DNA from 4 places in the Mycolicibacterium phocaicum genome. Region 3 is predicted to be linked to each of the others. Evidence: predicted binding sites of a transcription regulator. Region 3 holds the regulator's gene; each other region holds the start of a gene.
The links. Region 3 encodes LexA, which represses DNA repair genes until DNA is damaged. Its sites were predicted from a motif close to CGAACANNTGTTCG; they were not measured.

Region 1 (5,110 bases), 280 kb from region 3:
GCTACTCCGACTCGAACAAGGACGGCGGCTACCTGGCGGCCAACTGGGCGCTGTACCGGGCCGAACTCGATCTCGTGGAATCGGCCCGCAAGACCGGAATCCGGTTGCGGCTGTTCCATGGCCGCGGTGGCACCGTCGGCCGCGGTGGCGGCCCGAGCTACGACGCGATTCTCGCGCAGCCGCCCGGCGCGGTCAGGGGCTCGCTGCGGATCACCGAGCAGGGGGAGGTGATCGCGGCCAAGTACGCCGAACCGCATGCGGCACATCGCAATCTGGAGACCCTGCTGGCCGCGACCCTCGAATCGACTCTGCTCGACGTCGAAGGGCTCGGCGACGCCGCCGCACCCGCCTACGACGTACTGGACGACCTGGCCGCCCGCGCACAACGGGCGTACAGCGACTTGGTGCACGAGACACCGGGATTCGTCGAGTACTTCAAGGCATCGACTCCCGTCAGCGAGATCGGTGCGCTCAACATCGGGAGCCGCCCGACATCGCGCAAGCCGACCACCTCGATCGCCGATCTGCGGGCCATCCCGTGGGTGCTGGCCTGGAGCCAGTCGCGCGTCATGCTGCCCGGCTGGTACGGCACTGGGACCGCGTTCGAGGAGTTCATCGACAACACCGAAGGTGGCCTCCAGGTCCTGCAGGACCTGTACGCGAAGTGGCCGTTCTTCCGGACGGTGCTGTCCAACATGGCGCAGGTGCTGGCCAAGTCGGATCTCGGTCTGGCGGCGCGGTATTCAGAGCTCGTGGATGACGAGGCGCTGCGCCACCGGGTGTTCGACAAGATCGCTGCCGAACATGAGCGCACCATCCGGATGCACGCCCTCATCACCGGGCACGACGACCTGCTGGCCGACAACCCGGCACTGGCCCGGTCGGTGTTCAACCGGTTCCCGTACCTGGAGCCGCTGAACCATCTCCAGGTCGAGTTGCTGCGCCGTTACCGCTCCGGTGACGAAGACGAACTCGTGCAGCGCGGCATCCTCCTGACCATGAGTGGGTTGGCCACCGCACTGCGCAACAGCGGGTAGCGGCCCTGCAACGACGGCCAATGTCTAGGAAATGCCTTACATGCGTTCGACTTCCGCGGACATCGCAAGGTGGCCGCCACGGGCATTTTCGGCGGTTGCAACACGGAATCCCCAATTGTGGGCGGGACCCTTCACTACGACTACAGGACCACGACGACCCCCGACGCGCCGCCCTCGGATCCCGGGCTTCCGTTCTAGGCCGGCCGCACCGATTCGCATGGCCACCGACGGCATCCGCCCATCGGGCATCGCCGATGAAGCTGGCTCGCCGCATCGGAGTGCCGGATCATCCTGTGGGACTGTCGCTTTCGCCATCGCTGTCGCTGTCGGCGTCTCCGCCGCGCTCTGTGCGGTAGAGCGTGGGGTGGTGGTAGTGGTTGGTTCGGGGTTGGCCGACGTCTAAGAGTGGTGGTGGGGTCCAGTGGGTGCGGCCGTCGGGGCCCATGGTGGTGGTCCAGCCGCCGGTGTCGGCGAGGCGGTTGTCGGGTCCGCAGGCCAGGGTGAGGTTGGTGATGTCGGTGGGGCCGTCATCACGCCAGTTGGTGTTGACGTGATGGGCCTGGGAGCGCGAGGCGGGGGCGGTGCAGTTGGGGCGGGTGCAGCCCAGGTCGCGGGCGAACAGGGCCAGCCGTTGTGCGGTGCTGGCGGTGCGCGCCGCCCGACCCAAATAGAGCGGTTGGCCGGTGTGGTCGTCGAAGACGGCGAGGTAGTTGTCCGACCCTTGTGCGGCCATCCGCACCAAATCCTTCACCGGCAGCTTCGTCCCGGTGTGGGTCGCAGCCATCCCGGCACGTTTTTCCAGGTCGGTGACGGTGCAGGTGGCGACTACCCCGACGGGGAACCCGTTGTGCACCCCGCTGGATGAGGCCAGCATCATTCGCCCGACCATTTTGAACGCGTCGTATTGGCGTTGGGCCAGGGTGCGGGTATCTGCATCGATTTGTTCTTGGGTGGGTGTCCCCGACAGGCACGGCACCTCGTCGGCGGGGTTGCACATGCCTGGGGCGGCGTACTTGTCGAACAGTGCCTGCCAGTAGGCCCGGCCTTCCGGGTCGAGTTGGGCGGTGACGTCGGTGCGGCCGTCGGGTCGCTGCTTGCCCATGACGAACGAGCGTTTCGGGTCGGGTTCGGTGTCGTCGGGTTCGGGGCCGTCCTGATCGAGCCGGTACAACAGGTCCGCTGCGACTTTGCGGAGGTCCTCGGGCGTCTTGACTCTCGCGTCGGCCACCAGGTCGGTCTCGCACTGGGCGAGGGTGATCGGGTCGGCCGCCCACAGCGGCAGCTTCTGGAAAAACCAGGTGATGACCTGTACGTGCTCACTGTTGATCGCACCTTCGGCCAGCGCGGCGGCCACCAGTTCCCACACCGGTCCCAACGGTTCGCCCGTGATGGCCGAGCGCGGGCCCAAATTATCCGTGTCGCGGACCCGGCGGCGGGCTTCTTCGCGGCTGATCCGCAACCGCACATGCAGCACCTCAGGCCAATCCTTGGCGCCGATCTCTTTGGCGGTGGCCTGGGTTTGGGCGGCGGCCAGAATCTGGTGATCGACCGCCTCGGCGGAGCATTTGAGGGTTTCGCGCTGGGATTGCAGCTCCAGTAGGACCTCGATGGGCAGTCCGGTGTAGTCGAGGCTGTTGACCGCCGCGAGGGCATCCGCCAGGGCCGCGTAGGCGGTGCGGATGGTGGTGCGGTCGGTGGCCATATTCGAACAATAGTTCGAACCACCGACAATTCGCTGTGACGAATGTGGCCTCAGCGACCTACCGTGACCAGCGCAAACAAAGTGACCAAAGTTCTCAGCAGAGGCTGCTACGGAGCCCAGCCGCGAACTGACTTCACCATGCCTCGCACGACGTTTTCTGTGACCGTGATGGGCGATAGCACTGTCTCGGCGACCCCGACGATGGCCTCCACGCGCGTCACGATCGCTTCCATCCGGTCGACCACGCCGAAGATGCGCGGCGCGAGTTCGTCGATCTGGGTGATGGTCTCGTTGAACCGCGACATCGTGGTGTCGAGATCACCGGTCAGAGTGCTGAGGGTCGCCAGTGTGCCTTCCATGTCGACCAGCAGCGAGTCGACCTGGGACACCATGACGTCGGCGTTCAACGCGGCGTCCGTCAACGTTCGGATGCGGCCGCGCACGGGTCGTGACCGCCCGTCGCCTTTGTCGACCATGGCTACAGTTTTGACGCCGCGGCGGCGTCGAGCAACCATACCGTCGCCTCGGTGCCGATCGCGCCGGCCGCCGGAATGTCTTCGGCCGCAGCGCCACCCACCGCGGCCGCTACCGCGTCGGCCTTCTCGGCGCCGGCCACGACAAGCCACACCTGGCGGGAGCGACGGACCGCGGGCAGGGTCAGCGTGATCCGCCGCGGCGGCGGCTTGGGGGAGTCGGTGACGGCAACGACGTACCGCTCGGTCTCGCGGACGGCGTCGGTGTGCGGGAACAGCGAGTTGACGTGTCCTTCGCCGCCCATGCCCAACAGGTGTACGTCGAATTCCGGTGTCGGCGAACCATTCCCGGCGACCAGTGCCAGCTCGCGCGCGTAGGCGGCGGCCGCGGCGTCGACGTCGTCACCGAACTCGCCGTCGCTGGCGGCCATGGCGTGGACGTTGTCTGCCGGGATGGCAACGGAATTCAGCAGCGCCTCGCGGGCCTGCTTGATGTTCCGGTCGGCATCGTCGGCCGGGACGTACCGGTCGTCGCCCCAGAACAGGTGCACCTTGGCCCAGTCGATCGGATGCCCGCCGACATGCTTGAGCAACTTGATGCCGGTACCGCCGCCGGTCAGCACGATGTATGCCACGCCGCGCGCCTCGATGGCGCCGTTGATGGCCGCCACGAGGCGATCGCCGACGGCGGTCACCAGAGCATCTGCGTCGGGATACTTCTCGATGATCTGCTCAGACATATACGACCTTGTCCAGGCCCACGAGGGCGCGATGGTAGATCTCGTCGGCATCGAGCCGGCGCATCTCTTCGGCGAGGCAGTCGCGAGCTTCCCGGCGTGCCAACGGAATACGGGCCTCGGGCCGGCCGGTGCGGGTGAGCGAGGCGGTGACGCCGGTCTGCGGACGGCTCAGTGTGATGGTCTCGGTCGGTCGGGTCAGCACGACTTTGAGCTCACCGACCGCGCGGGTCACCGGCCCGTCGATGCAGGCCGCCAGCCAGCCGGCCAGGATGTCCAGTGCCGGTTCATCTTTGAGCCCCGACACCAGCGCCTCGGTGATCGGTTCATAAGGTGCCTGGTCCAGCGCGGCGGCGAGCAGCGCCCGCCAGTACGTCACCCGGCTCCACGCCAGATCGGTGTCCCCGGACGTGTAGCCGGCCAACCGGCTCTTGATGCAGGTCTGAGGATCTTCACCGTTGGTGGCGTCGGTGATCCGGCGGATCGCGAGCTTGCCCAGCGGATCGGCCGCCGGCACCGCGGGTGCCACATCGGGCCACCAGGTGACCACCGGGGTATCCGGCAGCAGGAATGGCGTCACCACGCTGCTGGCATGGCCGGCCAGCGGGCCCGAAAGGCGAAGCACCACAACCTCATTGGCGCCGGCGTCGCGACCCACCCGGAGCTGGGCATCCAGGCGGGCCTCGGTGGCCAGCCGGTCACCGGGGATCACCACGATGACGCGGCACGGATGTTCGCGGCTGGCGGTGTTGGCGGCCTCGATGGCCTCCTCGAGGATGGCCTCGGTGTCGGGTGCCACCACGAGGGTCAGTACCCGCCCGAGGGTGATGGCACCACCCTCTTCACGCAGCGCGACGATCTTCTTGTTGATCGCGCCGGTGTTGGTGTCGGGCAGATCGAGAATCACGGTCGCCTCCATTCGCGGCCGCTGCGCCGCAGCATCTCGAATGCCGACTCCGGACCCCAGGTGCCGGACTCGTAGGCCTCGGGCCGGCCGCCGGCCTTGTCCTGCGCGGCCCAGTGTTCGAGCGCGGGATCCAGTATCTTCCAGGACAATTCGACTTCGGCGTTGACCGGGAACAGCGACGGTTCGCCGAGCAGGACGTCGAGGATCAGTCGTTCGTAGGCTTCGGGGGAGTCCTCGGCAAACGCGGAACCGTA
Region 2 (5,110 bases), 2.8 Mb from region 3:
CGACTTCACGTGGTACCTGGACGCCTTCGCTGAACGGCACAACTTCGGGCGGCGGATCCGGGATCGCCTGCACCGGCGTCTAGATAGACGGCTCGGAATGCCGCTGCTGGACACCGACATCACCGCGTCGGCCGTGCACGCCGGCGACCGGCCGCTGCTGCTCATCCACGACCCCGATGATCCGGACAGCCCGTATTCGTCCAGCACCGAGATCGCCGAGGCCTGGCCGGGCGCGCGCCTCGAGACCACGAAGGGTCTGGGCCGGCTCGCGCACTACCGGATTCTGCGGCACCGCCCGGCGATCACCGCGGGCGTCGATTTCATCGGAACACCCTAGATCGCTGCTGGATTCGCGGCTCTGATGTTCGCGCGGCGGATGCGAATTCCACCCGCCGCGCGAACATGAGGGCCAGGCTCACTATTGAGTTGTCAAGGTGCACAACGCTTTAGGTGTTATGCGGCGTGGTCGAGTCGCATGGTGCGGCGGTTGTAGGCGGGTATTGGTTTTCGTTGTGGGTCGACGGTGGCGGGTGGGATGAGCCAGGGGTGTTTGTCGAGGCGCATGACGACGTCCCAGCCGTCGTGGTGCACGTTGGCGTGGCACGCCGGGCACAGCAGGCACCCGTTGCTCATGGGGTTCACCCCGTTTGGTAGACATCGGTTAAGCGGCCTGGTTGGCCGTTGTGACGAGCTGTCGCTCGAAGGTTATCGGACTGATCATGCCGAGGCTGCTGTGCCGGCGTGACCGGTTGTAGGTGTTCTCGATCCAGTTGCTGACCGCCAGGATCGCCTCACTGTGCGTGGCAAACGAATACCGTTGATAGAACTCAGTTTTCAGGGTCGACCAGAACGATTCCTGTTGCGCGTTGTCGTAGCAGACACCGGTCCGGCCGACCGATAACCGGACCCCGACTTCCGTGGCGACGGCGGCCAGCTGCGCGGAGGTGTACTGGCAGCCGCGGTCGGCGTGGAAGATCACCCGATCGGCCGGAGCGGCGGCCGGTGGCGGGTCACGGAACAGCACCGCCCGCCGCAAGGCCTGCTCGACTACGTCGGTGTGCAGACTGTCGGCGAAGGCGTACCCCAGGACTCGGCGCGAGCAACCATCACGGACCGCGCACAGGTACAGCCAGCCCTGCCCGGTGGACAGGTAGGTGATGTCAGAGGTCCACACCTTGTTCAGCTCGCCACGATCGAACCGGCGTGCCACCAGATCCGGTAGGACGCACGGCCCGTCACCGCTGATGGTCGTCGGCGGCGTCCACGGTCGCGGACTGATACCGCGAATCCCGTTCTGGCGCATCAATTTTGCAACCGTCTTGCGGGAAACGACTTCACCGGCGGCCCGTAGATCGGCGGTGATCCGCGGGGAGCCGTTCACCTGATCTGAGGCATCATGGGCCACCTTGATCTTGACCACCAGATCCGCGTTGCGCGCCGCCCGGCTGCCCAGCACCCCGCCGACACGGGCCAGGAGTGTGGTGGCCCACTTGTAGTAGCCCGACCGGGAGACGCCCAGCAGCGTGCACATCCGGGCGATGGTGGGCATCTGCGGGACGGCCTTCTGCGCGTGGATCAATTCGAACGCCTCGGCGGGTTCGAGTTCTCCGCAGCGAAGAAGGCCGCGGCTTTTTTCAGGAATTCCCGATCCATCCGCAACTCAGCCACCTCACGGCGCAGCCGCTCCAATTCGGTCCGCTCATCTGCATCGATTGCCGTCGGCGGATCAGCCATCTGTGAGCGTTCGATCGCGACCCACCGGCCCAGAAGCTGTTCACCCACGCCGATCTCCCGGGCCACCTCAACGATCGTGCGCCCGGTATCGATCACCAGATGCGCCGCCTCCCGCCGATAAGCCGGGGTATACGACTTCCTCTTCGCACCCATCAGGTGCCATCCTTCCCTGCCCAGCCGCAACCGGGCGATCAGGATGTCTACCAAACGGGGTCAACCGCACTCAGTGATGTTTCGCCGTGGTGGGTCCAGTGCACGATGTGGTGGGCGTGGGTGCGTCCGGGTGGTGCGCCGCATTTGATGCAGCATTGATCCCGGTGATAGAGCGCTTTGCGTAGATGCGGCGGGAACAGCCGTTTCTCCCGCCCCATATCGAGCGGTACCTGTTCGCCGTCGACGATGATCGTGGTGACGGTGGTGTCGCAGGTGAGCCGGTCCAGGGTCATGGTGCTGATCGATCCGATGAATTCCAGCGTGGCCAGGTCCGGCGTGTCGGCGGGTACCGTCACCAGGAGCTGGGTGCGCGGCGCGGACGCGGTGTCGCCGCCGCGGGCGGCGATATCCAGTACCGCCTCCAGGGCATCGGCGCGCCGCCTGCCTGCCGAGCGCACGTCGGGGCTGCCGTCGGGTTCGGGTCGCGGTGCCGAGTGTTCCTCCATCGCGGCGATGTATTTGGCGCCGACTTCGGCATCCAGATCCGCCCGGACCTGCACCCGCCCGTCGGAGGTGATCCGGTGGTCGACGGTGTTGATCGACCGGTCTTCGGCGGCCGGCAGCCCGCCTTCGGCGGCGGCGTGCCGGTTGCCCAGCCGCCGCGCCCGATTACCGATCTCAGCCGGCGTCGCCCCCGAGAAGAATTGCCCCAGTAGGTCGGTCAACTGGACGAAGCGAGTCTCCTCGTCGACTGGTCCGGGTGCGCGGGCGTGGATGTGGTTGATGCCTTTGACGATCGCGTCGACATGCTCGCCGGAGATCGCGCCGTCGCCGGCATGCGCCGCTAGGGTTGGCAGCGACGGTAGCGCGGCACCGACCCGGATCAGCCGTTCGGCCACCGAGGGTGCACACCCCAGCGACATCAGGAGTTCGCGGGGCGTCCGTCCCTGCGATGCCGCCACACCACAGCGGTCGAGCACCGCGGTCATTGTCGCGGCGAGATGGTCGACCACGCCCCGGATCAGCAGCAGTAGCCGCGTGACGTTGACGGCGTCCTCGCCCGACATGTTCTCGGGGATGGCCACGCCGCGCAGGTGGTCGAGGAGTGGGTTGAGATCCGGTGCGATTCCCATAACACAGTGTATCGAACAAACGTTCGAACGGCAAGGGTGATTTTCACGTCGGTGCGGGACATATCAGGACGTCCGTGACGGTGCCGGTGGCCTGTCTTTGGCGGGAATCCATCGTTCCGAGTACCGGCTGCGGTTTGTTACCGCGCTGATAAACATTCCGGATCGCGACCCCTCGGCAATGTGACGGGCGACGCACCGCGCCGCTCCGCGTTTACCCTGATCAACAGATCACCGCAGGTAGAACCCGCGATGCCGAAATCGCCTCTGTTTCATGACATGACAGCCCTGTTAACGCGGTCGCACAGGCACGGAGGGGGCATGTGCGTTCTTTTGACAGCCTTCTGACCGGCTCTAACCTCATGTTCCGACGGCTCGAGAGGAGGGCTTTGTGGCCGAGTTGGCAGGAAGCCCGGCGATGGCCGGCGACGCGTTGTTGCGGTTGTCCAAGTATTTTCACCGCGGTGAAATCTCCGGCGACCAGCGCACGATTCACAAGGTCGGCGGGCGATCGGCGGACGACTTCTATCGCGACCGCTGGGCACACGACAAGGTGGTGCGCTCCACGCACGGCGTGAACTGCACCGGTTCGTGCTCGTGGAAGATCTACGTCAAGGACGGCGTGATCACCTGGGAGTCGCAACAAACCGACTACCCGTCGATCGGCGCCGACAAGCCTGAATACGAGCCGCGCGGCTGCCCCCGCGGCGCGTCGTTCTCCTGGTACACGTATTCGCCTGCGCGCGTGCGGTATCCGTACGTACGCGGTCTGCTGCTCGACTACTACCGCGAAGCCAAAGAGCGGCTGAACGACCCGGTGCTGGCGTGGGCCGACGTCGTCGAGGACCCGGTGAAGGCCAAGGCCTACAAGTCTGCCCGCGGCCGCGGCGGCTTCGTCCGCGCGGAATGGTGGGAGGCCGCCGAGATCGCCGCGGCCGCCCACGTCTACACCGTCAAGACCTACGGACCCGACCGCGTGGCCGGGTTCTCGCCGATCCCGGCCATGTCGATGGTGAGCCATGCCGTTGGGGCGCGGTTCATTTCGCTCATGGGCGGGTCGATGCTGTCGTTCTACGACTGGTACGCCGATCTGCCGGTGGCGTCACCGCAGGTGTTCGGCGACCAGACCGACGTGCCCGAATCCGCCGACTGGTTCGACGCCGGCTACCTCATCATGTGGGGTTCGAACGTCCCCGTCACCCGCACGCCCGACGCGCACTACATGACCGAGGCGCGCTACCGCGGCCAGAAAGTCGTTGTGGTGTCGCCGGATTACGCCGACAACACCAAGTTCGCCGATGAATGGCTGCCGGCCCACCCGGGCACCGACGCCGCGCTCGCGATGTCGATGGGCCACGTCATCCTCAAGGAGTTCTTCGTCGAGAAGAACACCCCGTACTTCACCGACTACGTCAAGAAGTACACCGACCTGCCGTTCCTGGTCGCCCTGACCGAGCGTGACGGCCGGCTGGTCCCCGGAAAGTTCCTCACCGCAGCGGATCTCGGCGGCGAACACGCGGACACGGAAGCCGCGGTCTCCAAACCGGTACTGCTCGACGCCGACGGCACCCCGGTGGTGCCCAATGGGTCCCTGGGCCATCGCTTCACCGCCTCCGGTGAAGGGAAATGGAACCTGGACCTGCAGGGGGTCGACCCCCTCCTCACGCTGCACGGTGGCGCCAATGATGTCGCTACCGTTGCACTCCCTCGGTTCGACACCGACCAGCCCGGTGTGCTGGAACGTGGGGTGCCCACCAGAATCGTTGCGGGCCAGCGGGTCACCACGGTCTTCGATCTCATGCTGGCGCAGTATGGCGTGGCCCGTGACGGCCTGCCGGGCACCTGGCCGGCCGGTTACGACGACGCCACCGAGCCGTACACCCCGGCGTGGCAGCAGGCCATCACGGGCGTGCCGGCCCAAGCCGCCGAGCGTATCGCGCGTGAATTCGCCGACAACGCAGAGCGTTCCAAGGGGCGCTCGATGATCCTCATGGGTGCCGGCACCAACCACTGGTTCCATTCGGATCAGATCTACCGCTCGTTCCTTTCTCTCGTCATGCTCACCGGCTGTCAGGGCGTCAACGGCGGCGGCT
Region 3 (5,110 bases):
ACCACGCCGGCCGACCTGGCCGGCCAGCTGACCGGCCTCGACGTGCCGGGCGACGCGACGACGGCCATCGCCGCCGCACGACGGGCAGCCGGCGGGCCGCAGGGCACCCTCGGAGACGAGCAGGGTGCCCAGTACAAGGTCGGCGACGGCGTGGCACAGAACTTCGCCGGCGGCACCATCTTCTATTCACCGGCGACCGGTGCGCACGCGATCACCGGCGACGTACTGGCCAAATACCGCGCGGCCGGCGGCCCGCAGGGCGATCTCGGATTCCCGGCGAGCAACGAGACCGACGGCGGCATCTCGCCCACGAGCCGCATCGCCACGTTCGCCGCCGCCGACAACCCGGCGATCTTCTGGACGCCCGAGCACGGCGCGTTCGTCGTCCGCGGCGCGATGAACGCGGCGTGGGACAAGCTCGGTGGCGCGACCGGCAAGCTCGGCGCGCCGACCGCCGATCAGACCGTCAGCGGCGACGTCGTCAGCCAGAAGTTCACGGGCGGTTCGATCTCGTGGAACAAGTCCAGCCGTGCGTTCAGCACCGAGCCGGCAGAACTGGCGTCGCAGTTGGGCGGCCTGCAGGTACCCAGTGTCGATCTGCCGGGCGGGGTGACCTCGCAGTCCGACGAGGCCGGCAAGTGGTACCAGTTCCACTGGTGGTGGTTGCTGGCGATCATCCCGCTGCTGCTCGTCGTGGTCGGCATCGTGATCGCGTCGCTGCTGCGGCGCCGGCGGCACGCCGGACCGGACGCCGTCGACGATCAGGACGCGTACGACTACGACGACCACGAGCTCGGCGACGGGGAGTACGGCGACCCGCAGTATGCGGACGGCGGTGTCGACAGTGAGTACGGCGACGAGTTCGCGGCCGAGGACCAGCAGTTCGACGGCCCGCACGGCGGGCCCGCGTTCCAGAGCAACCCGGACGTCATCGACACCGCGCCGACGGTGTACCCCGATTTCACGGCCGAGCAGCCCGCCGACGAGCCCGCCGACGGTGAGGCGGACGCCGATGCCGATGCCGAGGCGCAAGCCGAGCTCGACGCCGAGCCGGTCGACGCGGCCGAACCCTACGAGCCTGAGCCGCAGGCGAGCGGCGACGACGGCGACCGCGAACCCGCCGACGAACCGACGGCCTCGGTGCAACTCCCGGATGCGTTGCGTCGTGGTGGCGCGGCGGCGGGCCTGACCGCGGCCGGGTTGGCGGGCTTCGCCGGACTTCGGCCCCGGGACCCCGCCGACCGTGTCTGGGCTGCGCCGGCCGAGGACCAGGAGACCGAGGACCAGGCTGACGAGCGTGCGTCCGAGCCCGAGGAACAGGTGGCCGAGGCCGAGACGCCGGAGGTTTCGGAGGCGGAACCGGCAGCCGAGGCTCCTGTGGACGAGGCGCCTGCGGAGGACGCCGTCGCGGCCGGTCCGGCCAGCGGCCGGCACCATGCGCTGGGGGCCGAGGAACCCGAGACCGCGCAGATGTCGTTCCGCGTCGCGACCGGTGCGGAGCCGCCAGAGGGCTACGGCATCAAGGCCAATACCGAGTCGGGTTTGTACTGGGTGCCGGGATCTCCCGGGTATGACGAAGCGCCCGTCCAAATCTGGTTTGCCAGTGAGGAATTCGCGGTCACCAACGGGTTCATCCGCGGCTGACCGGAGTCATGACTGAGCCCCGCTGCGAGCGACTGCAGCGGGGCTCATCTCTAGGTCTGGCAGCCCTCAAATCTTGCGGATGACGGTCACGACCTTGCCGAGGACGACCGCGTCGTTGCCCGGGATCGGGTCGAACGCCGGGTTGTGCGGCATCAGCCACACCTGGCCCTTGGTGCGCTTGAAGGTCTTCACCGTGGCCTCACCGTCGATCATCGCTGCGACGATGTCCCCGTTGTCGGCCACGTTCTGCTGCCGCACGACGACCCAGTCGCCGTCGCAGATCGCGGCGTCGATCATCGACTCGCCGACCACCTTCAGAAGGAACAACGAGCCCTCACCCACGAGTTCGCGGGGGAGCGGGAAGACGTCTTCGACGGCCTCTTCGGCAAGGATCGGGCCGCCGGCGGCGATCCGGCCGAGCACCGGCACGAACGTCGGTTCGGGCAGCGCGTCCGAACCGGAGACATCGGTTGTGATGGTGGCGCCCGTCGAGTCGTCCGCACCGCGCACGTCCACGGCGCGCGGGCGGTTCGGGTCGCGGCGCAGGTAGCCCTTCTTCTCCAGCGTGCGCAGCTGGTGGGCCACCGACGAGGTCGAGGTGAGGCCGACGGCGTCGCCGATCTCCCGGATGCTGGGCGGATAGCCGCGGGTGGTGACCGAGGTGCGGATGACGTCGAGGATGGTCCGCTGGCGCTCGGTGAGGCTGCTGGACCGTCCGCCTGGCTGGGTGTCCGGGGTATCGGTGCTGTCGCTCATGCAGACGAATCTAGCCCAGTGCGGACGATTCATCAAACATGTGTTCGAGATCGGGCGGGTCGGCGTGTCGCGGACGGATCTCGTCGTGACGTCGTGAAAGGGGCGGCGGAGTCGGCGAACGGAACTTGTCGGTGGGTCGTCGTATCGTTCGCAACAGTTCGATCACATGTTCTACCTTTCGAACATTTGGGCGATATAGTCGAACACAAGAGCGATCGAACCTATGTACGAACTCCTGAGAGGAACCGACATGACCGTCATCACCCGCGAATACCCGACCGACGTCGTCGTCCGCACCGTGCCTCGGCGTGGAGATGTGAATCCGCACCGCCAGGCCCGGCTGCGGCCGGCTGGTTCCCGTCCTGCGGGCGCGGCCTTCCGCCACCGCGGTACGGGAGTACTGACCTCCCGGGCCTCGCACCGTCGCAACCCGATCACGCCGTTGACCACGGTGATGCTGGCTCTGGTCGCGGCCGGGATCACGGTGTGGCTGGGCCTGGTGGCGCAGTTCGGCGAAGCTGTCCAGCCGACATCGTCGGCGGCCTCGGTGCCCGCACAGCTCGCGGTGGTCCGGGTGCAGACCGGGGAGTCCATTCAGCAGGTCGCCCGGCGCGTGGCGCCCGACGCGCCCGTCAGCGCCGTCGTCGACCGCATCAAGGAGCTCAACAAGCTGCCGTCGGTGGCACTGAACGCCGGTCAGACGCTGATCGCGCCGGTCGGCTGAGGACAGCCCGTGCGCACCTCGATCGGCACGGCGCCCGGCCGCGTCCGAGCGGCACGGGTAGGCTCAAGACCGTTCGAAACGGTCGATTGTCGGTGCGGCGAAGGAGCGGTGATGCACTGTCCGTTCTGCCGGCATCCGAACTCGCGTGTGGTCGATTCACGGGAAGCTGATGAAGGGCAGGCGATTCGGCGTCGCCGGTCATGCCCGGAATGCGGCCGCCGGTTCACGACGGTGGAAACTGCGGTCGTCGCGGTGGTCAAACGCAGCGGCGTCACAGAACCGTTCAGCCGGGACAAGGTGATCAAGGGCGTGCGGCGCGCCTGCCAGGGTCGGCAGGTCGACGACGATGCCCTGAACCAGTTGGCACAGAAGGTCGAAGATGCGGTGCGGGCCACCGGATCTCCCGAAGTGCCGAGCCATGAGGTCGGGCTGGCGATCCTCGGCCCTTTGCGTGACCTCGATGAGGTCGCCTATCTGCGGTTCGCCTCCGTGTACCGCTCATTCTCGTCCGCTGAGGACTTCGAACGCGAAATCGAGGCGCTGCGCGCGCACCGCGGCGTGACGTCGTCGGGCTGACTGCCGCTAGGTCGCGCTGCGTTCGTCGGTCTCCATCGCGTCGAGCACCGCGAACTTCGTATCCTGCGGGGCGTCGATCGATTTCGCGGTGACGCCGGTCTGCAGTAGGCCGCGCAGGGCATCGCGGTCGTACACCGACGGCGCGGTGGTGTCGATGAACTCCTCGACGAGCTTCACGAACCGATCGGGATCGTCATGAAATGGGAAATGGCCCGAGTTGTCGAAGAACTCGAGCCGAGAACCTGGCATCGCGGCATGGGCCAGCTCGCCATGAGCAGCCGGGATGACGGCATCGTGGGTGCCCCAAACCAATTGCACCGGAATGGCTTCGGTCAAATAACATCGATCCAGCATCGTGACCACCTGGCCCCGCCAGTCGACCACCGCACGCAGGGTCCGGGCAAAGGCGGACGAGGCCTTGGGTTCGGGCAGGTCGTTGAGGATCCGCAGCATGTTCGGCAGGTCGTGACCCAGACCGGTCGACCCGAGCAGCGCGCCGCCGAGACGTCCGGCGAGCTGAAGCGCGGGCAGCACCAACGGGATTCGCAACAGCGCCAGCGCTTCGGTGCCCAATGGCAGGGCCGCGAGCCGCAGCGCGATGTTCACGTCGCGGGTGACGCCGCCGGCACCCACCAGCACCAGGCGATCGATCAATTGCGGGAATTGATAGGCGAATTGCATGGCCACGCCGCCGCCCAGCGAATGGCCGACGACCGTTACCCGTTCGATGTCCAGCACGCTGAGCAGGTCCCGCATGCCGTTGGCGTACGCCGCCACCGAGTAGTCGGCGCGCGGTTTGTCGGACTGGCCGTGACCCAGCAGGTCTGGGGCGATCACGGTGAAGCGCTGCGCGAGGCGCGTCTGAACGGTCTCCCAGGTGGTGGAGTTGTCACCGATGCCGTGGATGAGCAGGATCGCCGGTCCCGAACCGGCTATCCGGTACGCCCGCCGGTAACCGTGGATGGTGCGGTATTCCAGCCGCGGCGTGACGTCGCGCACCGAGTGCAGGGTGGGCTTCCCATCGGACATCGTCCCAGCTCCTTCCCATCGTGTCGGCGGAGCCGACCGCGTGGTCAGTCGCCGACAGTGCCGTCGTCGCCGGCCTGGGGATCGGAGAATCCGTCGCCGGACTGTTCGGCGAGGAACTGCTCGAACTGTGCGCCGAGCTCGTCGCCGCTGGGTAGTTCCTCGTCACGTGCCAGCAACGACCGATTTTCCTGAGCAGCGACGAACGAATCGTACTGTTGTTCCAGTGCACTGACCACTTGAGCGACTTCGGCGCTGGCCTCCACCTGCTCACTGATCTTCGTGTACACCTCGGCGCCCGCCTCGGACAGCTCGTGGAGCGGGATCTGCAGCGATGCGATCCGCGAGACCTCGCCCAGCAGGGCCTCCGCGGCCGGCGGATAC
Region 4 (5,110 bases), 4.1 Mb from region 3:
GACCGCATGTTCGGCTTCCATGACGGCACCCACTGGGTCGCCACCGCAGGAGCTTTCAGCAAGCAGGTGGTGCTGCCTGGCGGTGGCACTACACCAGTGGCGGCCGTCACCGCCGTCACGGTGTCACCCAGCCATCGGCGCCGTGGCCTGCTCACAGCGATGATGCGCCACCAACTCGAGGACATCCGAGCGCGTGGCACCGAGGCGCTGGCCATGCTGTACGCATCCGAGTCCGCCATTTACGGGCGCTTCGGCTACGGGATGGCAGTACCGATCGCGGAGCTGTCGGGACAGGTCCGGGAACTGAACTTCCGCCCGGACGTCCAACTCGGAGACGGTTCGGTGACCCACGTCGATGCCGACACCTTGCTGGCCAGTGCGCCCGAGATTCATCAGCGGGCCGTGGTGCAGCGGCCGGGTTTGATGGAGCGGCCGGGGCCGTGGTGGGACCACTGGATCCACGACAGCGAGGAAAGGCGTAAGGAAGCCAGCAAGATTCGCTTCCTCCTGCACCGCGAAGCCGATGGCACCGCGAGCGGATTCGCCATCTACCGGCCCAAGAACAGTTGGACGGACCGCGGTCAGCCCAACAGTGAACTTCAGATTCAAGAAGTCCTGGCCGCCAATCATCAGGCGTACGCACGGCTTTGGCGCTATCTCCTGGATATGGATTTGGTCAGGACCGTCGAATACGACGGTGCTGCCGTCGATGAGCCGCTTCTCAGCCTGGTGGCCGACCGGCGTGCGCTGGCGTGCCAAGTGCGGGACGGCATCTACGTACGTCTGGTCGATGTGCCTGGTGCACTGGGTCTGCGCCGCTACGCCGCTCCGGTCGATATCGTGCTGGACGTCACCGATGAGTTCTGCCCATGGAATACCGGCCGGTGGCAGCTGCGTGGCGGACCTGATGGAGCCGAATGCGAAAGCACCACGGCGCCGGCGGATATCGCCATGTCGGTACGCGATCTCGGCGCCGTATACCTCGGCGGGGTGAGTCTGCAGGCGCTGGCGAGCGCAGGGTTCGTTCGTGAGCTCACCCGTGGTTCGGTGCACCGCGCCGCTGTCACATTCGGCTGGCCCGTCGCGCCAGGTGTGCCCGACGATTTCTAGTCGCAACGGGCGCCCAGCAAGGCGCGGCGTCTGGGTAAGCGAACGAATTCACGCTAGGCGCTGAGTCGGGGTGTCAAACTCCCAGCGGAGCGGCTGGTTCCGGATCGATGTACTGCGGCGAGTGCCTGCCGCAGTACATCGACCTCGTCAGCCCCGACCTGCGTGACGAAGTGGACCAGGGCCGCATGCCGGTCACTCTGCTCGGCGGCTTGTCCGAGCGCGTCGACCATGAGGCCGGCCACCAGCTGATCACGGCTGCGCGACGCGACGTAACGGTGTGCCCGATCATCGCGGAGCTGGCGGACCACGCCCTTGCCGGCGAGTCTGCGGAGCACCGTCATAACGGTGGTGTACGCGAGTTTGCGTTCGGCGCAGATGGCGTGATGGACCTCGCGAACGGTCTGCGGCCCGTCCGCGTCCCAGAGGTGATCCATCACCTCGCGTTCCAGATTGCCCAAGTGCCTCAGCATGGCCATCGTCCGTCCCTCTCTGGCGCCCTTGGGGATCTAGGGCGTGTCTGATAATTGGGGAAGCCAAAGCGTGACGGCGCGTAGGACCGCTGCTGCGCGGTAGACGACAGCGAGTTTGTCGTAGCGGGTGGCCAACCCGCGCCATTGCTTGACCTGGTTGAAGTTTCGTTCGACGACGTTGCGGCCTTTGTAATCGGCGGCATCGAATGCTGGTGGTCGTCCACCGGCTGCACCGCGTCGCTTCCGGTTGGCAATCTGATCGGCGGGCTCGGGTATCGCCGCGCCGATTCGTCGACGCCGCAACAACATCCGGGTCGCACGACTGGAATATGCCTTATCGCCACGAACCCGGTCAGGCCGTGTCCGTGCTCGACCGCCGCCGCTGCGGCCGACTTTCAAGTGAGCGAGCAAATGCTCAAACACCGGGCCATCGTGGGCTTGCCCAGCCCCGACGAGCACCACCAACGGCCGTCCGTGGCCGTCGACAAGGTGATGAATCTTGCTGGTCAACCCGCCGCGGGAACGCCCAATGCCATGGTCAGGCGGCTCGATCAGCAGATTCTTGTAATTCGACCCAGCCCCCTGTGTCGCGGGTGATGTTCGTGGCGTGTTGATGAGCCCGTGCGATGGTGGAGTCGACCGACACCGCCCAGTCGATCATCCCGGCCGCATCAGCAGAGGTCAGCAACCGGGCGAGCACGCTATCCCAGGTGCCGTCAGCGCTCATCCGCCGATGCCAGGTCCAGATGCTCTGCCACGGGCCGAACACCTCGGGCACGTCCCGCCAGGCGATCCCACAGCGATACCGATAAATGATGCCTTCGACCATCGAACGAGCATCACCAAAAGGCCTACCCCGCTTACCCGTTCGAACAGGAAGCAAATCGGCAATCAGATCCCACTGGGCATCGGACAACAGCTGAAACCGCGACATGCCTTAAGTCTCAGACACCACACCCGAAACAATTGTCAGACACGCCCTAGTCGGATGGGAGCCGCCCGAGTTCCCGCAGATCCGGCAGACCTGGCGTTCGAACAAAGTTTCGAATACGCTGATGTGGTGGGTTGGCACAACGGGCCGCCGAGCTGGGCGGAGATGCAGCGGGTGCTCGAGGGTAAACCTCGGGTGGCCGGTGCTTCCCCCGAGTCGCCGGCCGACGGCGGTGACAGCCCGGCGTGGTCGCGTAAGCGCGGTGACTATCGCCCGGTCAACCGTCCGGCGCGGCCGGGAACGTCGGTGCCGTATGCCGAGCTGCACGCCCATTCCGCGTACAGCTTCCTCGACGGCGCCAGCACCCCGGAGGAGCTGGTGGAGGAGGCCGTCCGGCTGGATCTGCGGGCCATCGCCCTGACCGATCACGACGGGCTCTACGGTGTCGTGCGTTTCGCCGAGGCCGCCAAAGAACTCGACATGGCGACGGTTTTCGGCGCCGAACTGTCGCTCAGCAACACTCCGCGCACCGAGTTGCCCGACCCGCCCGGGCCGCATCTGCTGGTGCTGGCCCGCGGGCCTGAGGGGTATCGGCGGCTGTCGCGGGAACTGGCCCGGGCGCATCTGGCCGGCGGCGAGAAAGGGGTGCTGAGTTACGACCTGGACACCCTCACCGAGGCCGCGGGCGGCCACTGGCAGATCCTCACCGGTTGCCGTAAAGGCCATGTGCGCCAGGCCTTGTCGTCAGGTGGTACGGAAGCGGCGGACAAGGCGCTGGCCGGCCTGGTGGACAGGTTCGGCGCGGACCGGGTGACCATCGAACTGACACACCACGGACATCCGCTCGACGACGAACGCAATGCGACGCTGGCGGCTCTGGCGCCGCGGTTCGGTCTCGGCGTCGCCGCCACCACCGCCGCGCATTTCGCCGCGCCGTCGCGAGGGAAACTGGCGATGGCGATGGGCGCCATCCGGGCCCGCAATTCGATGGATGAGGCCGAAGGCTGGCTGGCCCCGCTGGGCGGGTCGCACCTGCGGTCCGGGGCGGAGATGGCCCGGCTGTTCGCCCACCACCCGGGTGCGGTGACGAACGCTGCCGAACTGGGGGAGCAGTGTGCGTTCGAATTGCGTTTGATCGCACCGAAATTGCCGCCGTTCGACGTGCCGGAAGGGCATACCGAGATCAGTTGGCTGCGTGAGCTGGTGGCGGAGGGGGCAGCCCGTCGCTACGGCTGGAAACCGGACGCGGACCGGGAGAAGGCGTACCGGCAGATCGAGCACGAGCTCAAAATCATTGAGCAGCTGGAGTTTCCGGGCTACTTCCTGGTGGTGCACAGCATCACCGAGTTCTGCCGGAACAACGACATCCTGTGTCAGGGCCGGGGCTCGGCCGCCAACTCTGCGGTCTGTTACGCACTGGGGATCACGAATGTCGACCCGGTGGCCAACGAGCTGCTGTTCGAGCGGTTCCTGTCCCCGGCGCGCGACGGCCCGCCGGACATCGACATCGACATCGAATCGGACCTGCGCGAGAACGTCATCCAGTTCGTCTACGAGAAGTACGGCCGGGACTACGCCGCGCAGGTGGCCAACGTCATCACCTACCGCGGGCGTAGCGCGGTGCGGGACATGGCCCGGGCCCTGGGGTTCTCGCAGGGGCAGCAGGATGCGTGGAGCAAGCAGATCAGCCGGTGGAACGGACTGGCCGACTCCCCGGACGTCGAGGAGATCCCCGAGGCGGTGATCGATCTGGCGCTGCAGATCAGGAATCTGCCGCGGCACATGGGAATTCACTCCGGCGGCATGGTGATCTGCGACCGGCCCATCGCCGACGTGTGTCCGGTGGAGTGGGCGCGGATGGAGAACCGCAGTGTGCTGCAGTGGGACAAAGACGACTGTGCGGCAATCGGTTTGGTGAAGTTCGATCTGCTCGGGCTGGGCATGCTCTCGGCCCTGCACTACATGATCGACCTGGCCCGGGAGCACATGGGCATCGAGGTGGATCTGGCCAAACTGGATCTGACCGAGCCCGCGGTGTACGAGATGCTGCAGCGCGCCGACTCGGTCGGGGTGTTCCAGGTCGAGTCCCGGGCCCAGATGGCCACGTTGCCGCGCCTGAAACCCAAGAAGTTCTACGACCTGGTGGTCGAGGTGGCGCTGATCCGGCCCGGCCCGATCCAGGGCGGCTCGGTGCATCCGTACATCCGGCGGCACAACGGACTGGAGGCCGCGATCTGCGAACACGAGTCGATGAAGCCCGCGTTGGACCGGACCCTGGGCGTGCCGCTGTTCCAGGAACAGCTGATGCAGCTGGCCGTCGACTGTGCCGGGTTCACCCCGGCCGAGGCTGATCAGCTGCGGCGGGCCATGGGGTCCAAACGCTCCACCGAACGGATGCGGCAGCTGCGCGGACGGTTCTACGACGGCATGCGGGAACTGCACGGCATCACCGGGCCGACCGCCGAGCGGATCTACGAAAAGCTCGAAGCCTTCGCCAATTTCGGCTTTCCGGAGAGTCATGCGCTGAGCTTCGCGTCGCTGGTGTTCTCCTCGTCGTGGTTCAAGCTGCACCACCCCGCGGTGTTCTGTGCGGCATTGC

Region 1: the regulator LexA is predicted to act here: its motif matches at 2,743-2,756, upstream of G6N46_RS04720 (HNH endonuclease signature motif containing protein).
Region 2: the regulator LexA is predicted to act here: its motif matches at 3,033-3,046, upstream of G6N46_RS19640 (HNH endonuclease signature motif containing protein).
Region 4: the regulator LexA is predicted to act here: its motif matches at 2,613-2,626, upstream of G6N46_RS25970 (error-prone DNA polymerase).

Annotation. Positions count from the first base shown of each region.
Region 1 is NZ_AP022616.1:980,138-985,247, reverse strand. Features, by position in the region: gene ppc (phosphoenolpyruvate carboxylase) at 1-1,037, shown strand, start outside; gene G6N46_RS04720 (HNH endonuclease signature motif containing protein) at 1,324-2,739, opposite strand; gene G6N46_RS04715 (ATPase) at 2,847-3,215, opposite strand; gene pgl (6-phosphogluconolactonase) at 3,218-3,952, opposite strand; gene opcA (glucose-6-phosphate dehydrogenase assembly protein OpcA) at 3,945-4,856, opposite strand; gene zwf (glucose-6-phosphate dehydrogenase) at 4,853-5,110, opposite strand, start outside.
Region 2 is NZ_AP022616.1:4,100,326-4,105,435, forward strand. Features, by position in the region: gene G6N46_RS19625 (alpha/beta fold hydrolase) at 1-337, shown strand, start outside; partial or broken gene G6N46_RS19630 (HNH endonuclease) at 454-630, opposite strand; one part of gene G6N46_RS19635 (IS3 family transposase) at 662-1,594, opposite strand; one part of gene G6N46_RS19635 (IS3 family transposase) at 1,597-1,887, opposite strand; gene G6N46_RS19640 (HNH endonuclease signature motif containing protein) at 1,935-3,020, opposite strand; gene G6N46_RS19645 (nitrate reductase subunit alpha) at 3,436-5,110, shown strand, end outside.
Region 3 is NZ_AP022616.1:1,261,377-1,266,486, reverse strand. Features, by position in the region: gene G6N46_RS06170 (LGFP repeat-containing protein) at 1-1,644, shown strand, start outside; gene lexA (transcriptional repressor LexA) at 1,711-2,400, opposite strand; gene G6N46_RS06160 (LysM peptidoglycan-binding domain-containing protein) at 2,651-3,124, shown strand; gene nrdR (transcriptional regulator NrdR) at 3,236-3,700, shown strand; gene G6N46_RS06150 (alpha/beta fold hydrolase) at 3,707-4,729, opposite strand; gene G6N46_RS06145 (proteasome assembly chaperone family protein) at 4,774-5,110, opposite strand, start outside.
Region 4 is NZ_AP022616.1:5,388,018-5,393,127, forward strand. Features, by position in the region: gene G6N46_RS25955 (GNAT family N-acetyltransferase) at 1-1,110, shown strand, start outside; gene G6N46_RS25960 (BlaI/MecI/CopY family transcriptional regulator) at 1,164-1,586, opposite strand; partial or broken gene G6N46_RS25965 (IS5 family transposase) at 1,617-2,514, opposite strand; gene G6N46_RS25970 (error-prone DNA polymerase) at 2,641-5,110, shown strand, end outside.